DNA from 2 places in the Kitasatospora sp. NBC_00240 genome. Region 1 is predicted to be linked to the other one. Evidence: riboswitches for the same ligand, from Rfam matches in the RefSeq annotation. Region 1 holds a riboswitch; the other holds the start of a gene.

What was found. A riboswitch is a leader RNA that binds a small molecule or an ion and turns the genes downstream of it on or off. The one in region 1 is predicted to bind cobalamin.
Region 2: another riboswitch for cobalamin. It lies ahead of cobN (cobaltochelatase subunit CobN); the one in region 1 lies ahead of OG689_RS07780 (HoxN/HupN/NixA family nickel/cobalt transporter).

Annotation. Positions count from the first base shown of each region.
Region 1 is NZ_JAPEMU010000001.1:1,867,958-1,871,506, forward strand. It holds gene OG689_RS07765 (aminopeptidase P family protein) at 1-134, opposite strand, end outside; gene rpmG (50S ribosomal protein L33) at 469-633, shown strand; gene OG689_RS07775 (type B 50S ribosomal protein L31) at 689-952, shown strand; gene OG689_RS07780 (HoxN/HupN/NixA family nickel/cobalt transporter) at 1,139-2,257, opposite strand; cobalamin riboswitch at 2,285-2,523, opposite strand; gene OG689_RS07785 (metalloregulator ArsR/SmtB family transcription factor) at 2,611-2,994, shown strand; gene OG689_RS07790 (zinc-binding dehydrogenase) at 2,987-3,549, opposite strand, start outside.
Region 2 is NZ_JAPEMU010000001.1:2,169,109-2,172,657, forward strand. It holds gene OG689_RS09095 (precorrin-8X methylmutase) at 1-298, opposite strand, end outside; gene cobG (precorrin-3B synthase) at 295-1,575, opposite strand; cobalamin riboswitch at 1,665-1,790, shown strand; gene cobN (cobaltochelatase subunit CobN) at 1,970-3,549, shown strand, end outside.

The sequences.
Region 1 (3,549 bases):
AAGGTGGCACCGCACGGGCCGCAGCCGGTGAGGTAGCGGACGTTCGACGGCCGGGTGATCAGCGCCGCGTCCGCCCCCTTCGCGCTGCAGTTCTCCCTCAGACGCTCCCGCCGGCCCGCGTACGCATCAGACATGGGTCGAGCGTACGGAGAGCGGCGGCGGTTCGCCCGGCGAGCGATCCGGACGGCGGCACGTGTCGGCCCCCGGACCGGGCAGGAACCGGGTCGGGAGCGGGTCGGGAGTGAGCAGGAACCGGGCGGGGAGCGGGCTGGGAGCGGGTCGGGGCGTGGCCGGGGGCGGCTCGCCGGAGGTCGGTGGGCGGGCCGGGAATGCGTCGGGGAGGGGGCGTGTTGGAGGGAGCAACGGTGGAAATGACATCCATTTCACCTGATGCTCGGGCCCGCCCGCCCAGCACCGCACACGCAACGCAGGCAACACCCGCACCACGCGCGACACCGAAGGAGAGCCATGGCCCGCAACGAACTGCGCCCGGTCGTCCGACTCCGCTCCACGGCCGGCACCGGCTACACCTACGTGACCCGGCTGAACCGGCGCAACGACCCCGACCGGATGGCGCTGCGCAAGTACGACCCGGTCGCGCGGCAGCACGTGCTGTTCCGCGAGGAGCGCTGACACCGCCCGCACAGCCGAAACGCCCCTGAGCCCGACACCCCCGAGGAGTACTCCGATGCAGACCGGTATCCACCCCGCGTACCGCCCGGTCGTCTTCCGCGACCGCAGCGGTGACCTGGCCTTCCTCACCCGCTCGACCATCGGTGCCGGCACCGGCGCCGGCCGGACGGTCGCGTGGGAGGACGGCAACAGCTACCCCGTGGTCGACGTCGAGATCTCCTCGGCGAGCCACCCCTTCCACACCGGCCGGGCCAGGGTGCTGGACAGCGCCGGCCGGGTCGAGGCCTTCCACCGCCGGTACGGCCGGCGGCACGGCTGACCGGAGGGCCCGGCCGGAGCGGCGCCACCCGACGAGGGGTGGGGCCGCTCCGGTGTGTCCGGGCGGCCTCGGTGAAACGGCTGCCGGGCCTGCGACCGGAAGCGGCACGGCGGCGGCATCGGGACGGCCCTGGTCAGCCGCACCGGCACCGCGCCGTCGGCGCGGCGGCCGTGCGCGCCGCCCGGGTCAGGGCCGGGCGGCCCAGCGCTGCTCGACCCGACCCAGCCGCCAGTACGCGATCGCCGCCGCCCAGACCACCACGAACAGGCCGACGATCACGTACCCGACGTTGTCGAGCGAGAGGCCGGCGATCCAGCCGCTGACCGGGTCGGTCAGGTCCAGCTTCTCGTGCAGCACGCCCACCAGTTCGATGGTGCCGATGATGAAGGCGACCGCGATCGAAAGCCCGGTGATGGTCAGGTTGTAGTACACCTTGCGCACCGGGTTGGAGAACGCCCACTGGTAGGCGAAGTTCATGAAGGTCCCGTCCAGCGTGTCGAACAGGCTCATCCCGGCGGCGAACAGCAGCGGCAGGCAGACGATCGCGTACCAGGGCAGGCCCGCCGCCGCGCCGCTGCCGGCCATCACCATCAGGGTCACCTCGGTCGCGGTGTCGAAGCCGAGGCCCAGCACCATGCCGACCGGGAACATCTGGCCGGGCCGGGTGATCGAGCGGGTGGCCCGGCTCAGCACCCGGTTGAACAGGCCCCGGGAGTTGAGGTGCTCCTCCAGCTCCGCCTCGTCGTAGCGGCCGTCCCGCATCGCGCGGAAGACCCGCAGGATGCCGAAGAGCGCGGCCAGGTTGAGCGCGCCGATCAGGTAGAGGAAGGCCCCCGAGGCGCTGGTGCCCAGCACCCCGAGCCACTGGTGGGTGACCGAGTCCTCGTCCATCAGGGTGTTGGCCAGCTGGGCGCCGCCCGCCACCAGGGCCGCCATCACCACGACCATCGAGGAGTGCCCGAGCGCGAACCAGAAGCCCACCGACACCGGGCGCCGGCCGTCCGCCATCAGCTTGCGGGTGGTGTTGTCGATCACCGCGATGTGGTCCGCGTCGAAGGCGTGCCGCATGCCCAGGGTGTACGCGGTGATGCCCAGGCCAACCCCGAAGACCTGGGTACCGACCGCGTACTCGTGCGGCGCGACCAGGAAGAACAGCGTCCCGAACGCCACCACGTGCATCGCCAGGATCACCGCCATCAGCCCGGCCGTCCGTACGGTGTCCTCGCGCCGCCAGCGGAAGGCGGGGAGCGCGGGGTCGACCGCGGGCGCCGCCGTTCGGGCAGCACCGATTTCGGGCAGGGTCATCCGGTCACGCTCCAGCACCTCGTGGATCACTTCGTGAGATGCCGTGGCCGGTCTCCTGGCTTCGGGGCACACCCGGCCGCGGTTCGGCGGCGGGTGCTGCGTGACCGCACCAGGCCTTCCCGGACGCCGCGGCGTCCAGTGACCACCCGCCCGAGGGCGGGTACGGTACGGAGACTTCCCGTTCACAGTGGCGAGGGCCGCTCCGGACTAGGACCTCTGAAGGTCCGTCACCGGTCTTCCCGAACACCACGGCGGGCCACACCGTACGGGGCGTCAGGTCACTTGTGCAAGGTTGCGCACCTGCGCAGGTGTTCAGGATCACAGACCGCCCCCGGACTGCGACAATGGCCCGCATGCATCTCGTACCGGCCGAGCGCGCGGACCACCGGACCATCGACGGGCACCGGGTCTGCGAGGCCATCGCGGCGATCGGCGACACCGCCCGGGTGCGCACCTGGGCCGAGCGCTTCTCGCTGCTCGCCGACCCCGGCAGGCTCGCACTGCTGCTCGCCCTGCACCGCGCCGGGCCGCTCGCCGTCAGCGACCTGGCGGTGGCCACCGGCATGCGCGACCCGGCCGTCTCGCAGGCGCTCCGGCTGCTGCGCACCGCCGGCGTGGTGGCCGGGGAGCGGGACGGCCGGGTGGTGCGCTACCGGGTCGTCGACCAGGAGCTCGGCACCCTGCTGGCCCCCTGCGCGGCGGCCGGGCAGGGGGGCCCGGAGCCGGCCGTCAGCTGATCCGCAGGGCGACCTTGCCCAGGTTGGCCCGGCGCTCCAGCAGGCCGAAGGCCTCGGCCGCCGCGGCGATCGGGAACTCGACGCAGACCGGCCGGAGTGCCCCTCGCCCGAGCAACGCCCAGAGTTCCTGGCGCCATTCGGCGAGCAGCGCGGGGCGCTGCCGTGCCAGCACCGCCATCGACAGGCCGGTCACCGTCCGCATCCCGCGCAGCAGTTCGCCGGCGTCGAGTGCCCCGCCCGCGCCGCCGAGGGCGACCAGCCGCCCGAAGGGCGCCAAGGCCCCGACGGCTCTGGGCAGCACCTCGCCGCCGACACCGTCGAGGACGAGGTCCACCTGCTCGCCCCAGGGGCCGTCCTGGTACCGGACCACCTCGTCGGCGCCCAGCCCCCGGACGAAGGCGGCCTTCCCCTCGGCGCCCACGGCCGCGGTCACCCGGCCCGCGCCGAGCGCCCCGGCCAACTGGACCGCCAGGTGGCCCACCCCGCCAGCAGCCGCCGTGACCAGCACCGACTCACCGGGCCGTAGCCCACCCACCCGCAGCGCGCCGAGGGCGA
Region 2 (3,549 bases), 300 kb from region 1:
CGGAGAGGGTGCAGATCACCTCGTTGTCGGCGGGCAGCCGCTTGCGGGTCACCCCGCTGGCGACCATCGACACGTCGCAGAGGATCGGCGCGCCGGCGCGCAGCGCCCTGCGCGCGTCCGCCACCACGCCCGGGGACCACAGCAGGTCCTCGACCAGGTCGGTCATGCCGCACGCGTGGATCATGCGCACCACGACCTGCGAGACGTCGGCGGGCAGGCCCGCAAGGTCGACCTCGGCCCGGATGGTGGCAAAGGACTCGCGGTAGATCGCCGCCCCGTCCTTCTCGTACTCGATCACTTGGTCCTCCGGGCCCGGGCCACTGCGTCGGCCATCTGTTGCGTTGTCGTTGCTTGGTCGGTGGACGTGACGTCCGGGCGGCGGACGGCCACCCGGTATCCGTCCGGCGTGGCGAGCACGTCCACCCACTCGCCCGCCGGATGCCCGCAGCGCCGCTCGCAGCCCGACCAGTGCACGGGCAGCAGGCCGCCGGCACCGGGGCCGGCGGTCGCGAGGGCGTGGGCCGCGTCACCGCGGACGTCCGCCAGGGACTTGGCGCAGCCGGGGGTGCCGGTGCAGGCCATGGCGCGTTCCCACGGGGAGTGCGGGTCGAGTCCGAGGCCGGCGGCGGCCAGCCGGTCGGCCCACCCGGGCGACCGGGCGGGGTCGAGGCCGGGGAGCACCGCACCGCGCCAGGGGGTCACCCGCAGTTCGCCGGCGCCGTCGGTGGCGGCCGCCGCGAGCAGCCGCCACTGCGCGACGCCGGCGCGTCCGAACGGCAGTCCGACCGAGAGGCCGTGCCGTCCGTCCGGTCCGGTCACCGGGCCGGCCTGCGGCAGCGCTCCCGGCAGGGCGGGCAGCGGGACGAGGACGGTCCCGGGCGGCGTCAGCCGGGTGCCGTCCGGGTCGGCCTCGCGGATCCGCCAGGCCTTGGTGCCGCTCTCGCGCAGCAGCGTGAGGAAGTCTTCGGCGGCGCGCAGCGCGGTGGCGACGGCCTGCCCGGCCGGCACCCGCGGCCCGGTGGTGGCACGCCCGAGGCGCAGGAGTGCCTGGCCGTCGGGGCTTGCGATCAATGTCACATCGGCGTCGAGCCCGGCGACGTCGCCGCGGCCGTCGTCGAGGGCGAACAGGAAGCGGCCGGACAGCCCGGTGGACCAGTCCGCGGCGCACAGGGCGGCGTCCAGTTCGCGGGCCCAAGTGGTCACGTCCGCATGCCCGTTGCCGTCGACGCCGGCGAGCGGCGAGGCGACGATGTTGCGGACCCGCTCGTGCCGGTCGGAGGGCAGCAGGCCGGCGGCCCGCAACCGGGCGCCGAGGTCCTGCCCGCAGCCCTCGGGGAGGCCGCGCAGTTGGACGTTGCCGCGCGAGGTGGTCTCCAGCTGCGCGTCCCCGAGCTGCTCGGCCGCGTCGGCCAGCGCGAGAACCTGACCGACCGTCAGCAGACCGCCGGGCAGCCGGACTCGGGCGAGCGCGCCGTCGTCGGCGGTGTGTAGGCGAAGGGCCCCCGGACACGCGTCCCCGCGCGCCCGGTCGGGCACGCCGGGGCCCGGTCCTGCGAGGTCGGGTGAGGGTGACATGGCCGCGAGCATACCCAGGATCCGGCCGGGGACTCTGTCCCGTGGATCACCCCCAGCCCCTACTATGCTCCCGGGCGGATCCTTCGGGGTCCGCTCACGCCAGAGACGGCGCAAAGGGGAGGAAACCGGTGAAAACCCGGTGCGGTCCCGCCACTGTGACCACGGTTCACCGACCGTGGGAGCCAGGAACTCCTGCCGTCCCGATCCCCCCGGCCCGACGGCCGGGGATCCCCCACGGGGCGCGGACCCCGAGGAAGGCTCGACCTATGCGCTGCCGCATGCCTGCGCCCGGGCTCCTGCCCGCGCCGGGCGCCGTGCCCCTGACCGGGCCCGGACCCGCGCCGACACCCGTGCTCGTGACCCTGCCCGCCATCGAGGCCGGGAGGGCCTTCGCATGATCCTGCTTCTGTCGACCTCCGACACCGACCTGCTGAGCGCCCGCGCGTCCGAGGGCCCGGTCGGCTTCCGCCTCGGCAACCCCGCCCGGCTCACCGCCACCGACCTCCCCGCGCTGGTGGAGGGCACCGACCTGGTGGTGGTCCGGCTGCTCGGCGGGCGCCGCGCCTGGCAGGAGGGCCTGGACGCGCTGCTGGCCGGCCCCCGCCCGGTGATCGTGCTGACCGGCGAGCAGGCCCCGGACGCCCAGCTGATGGAGCTGTCCACCGTCCCGGCCGGCATCGCCGCCGAGGCGCACGCCTACCTCGCGCACGGCGGCCCGGCGAACCTCGCCGAGCTCGGCGCCTTCCTCTCCGACACCGTGCTGCTCACCGGCCACGGCTTCGCCGCGCCCGCCTCCGCGCCCGAGTGGGGGCCGCTGGAGCGCACCGCGACGGCGGAGAACGCCGACGGCCCGGTGATCGCGGTGCTCTACTACCGCGCCCACCACATGAGCGGCAACACCGCCTTCGTCGAGACGCTCTGCCGGGCGATCGAGGACAAGGGCGCCCGCCCCCGCCCGCTGTTCTGCTCCTCGCTGCGCGGCGCCGAGCCCGAACTGCTGGCCGAGCTGGGGCAGGCCGACGCGATCGTCACCACCGTGCTGGCGGCCGGCGGCACCCGCCCCGCCGACGCCTCGGCCGGCGGCGACGAGGAGGCCTGGGACGCGGGCGCGCTGGCCGCGCTGGACCGCCCGATCCTCCAGGCGCTCTGCCTGACCTGGTCGCGCGCCGCCTGGGAGGCCAGCGACGACGGCCTGTCCCCGCTGGACACCGCCACCCAGGTCGCCGTCCCCGAGTTCGACGGCCGCCTGATCACCGTCCCGTTCTCCTTCAAGGAGCTGGACGAGGACGGCCTGACCGTCTACGCCGCCGACCCCGAGCGGGCCGCCCGGGTGGCCGGCATCGCGGTGCGGCACGCCCGCCTGCGGCACATCCCGGCCGCCGAGCGCCGGCTCGCGCTGGTGCTCTCCGCGTACCCGACCAAGCACGCCCGGGTCGGCAACGCGGTCGGCCTGGACACCCCGGCCAGCGCGGTGCGCCTGCTGTCCCGGCTGCGCGAGGAGGGCATGGACCTCGGCCCGCTGGACGGCCCGGACGCGCTGCCCGGCCTGGCGCCGGCCGCCGACGGCGACGACTCGCACGAGGGTGACGCGCTGATCCACGCCCTGATCGCGGCCGGCGGCTACGACCAGGACTGGCTGACGGAGGACCAGCTCGCCCGCAACCCCGTCCGGATCCCCGCCGCGGACTACCGCCGCTGGTACGCCGAGCTGCCGGCCGGCCTGCGCGAGGAGGTCGAGCGGCACTGGGGCCCGGCCCCGGGCGAGCTGTACGTGGACCGCAGCAGGAACCCCGACGGCGACATCGTGCTGGCGGCGCTGCGGGCCGGCAACCTGCTGGTGCTGATCCAGCCGCCGCGCGGCTTCGGCGAGAACCCGGTCGCGATCTACCACGACCCCGACCTGCCGCCCTCGCACCACTACCTGGCCGCCTACCGCTGGATCGCGGCCGCCCAGGAGGACGGCGGCTTCGGCGC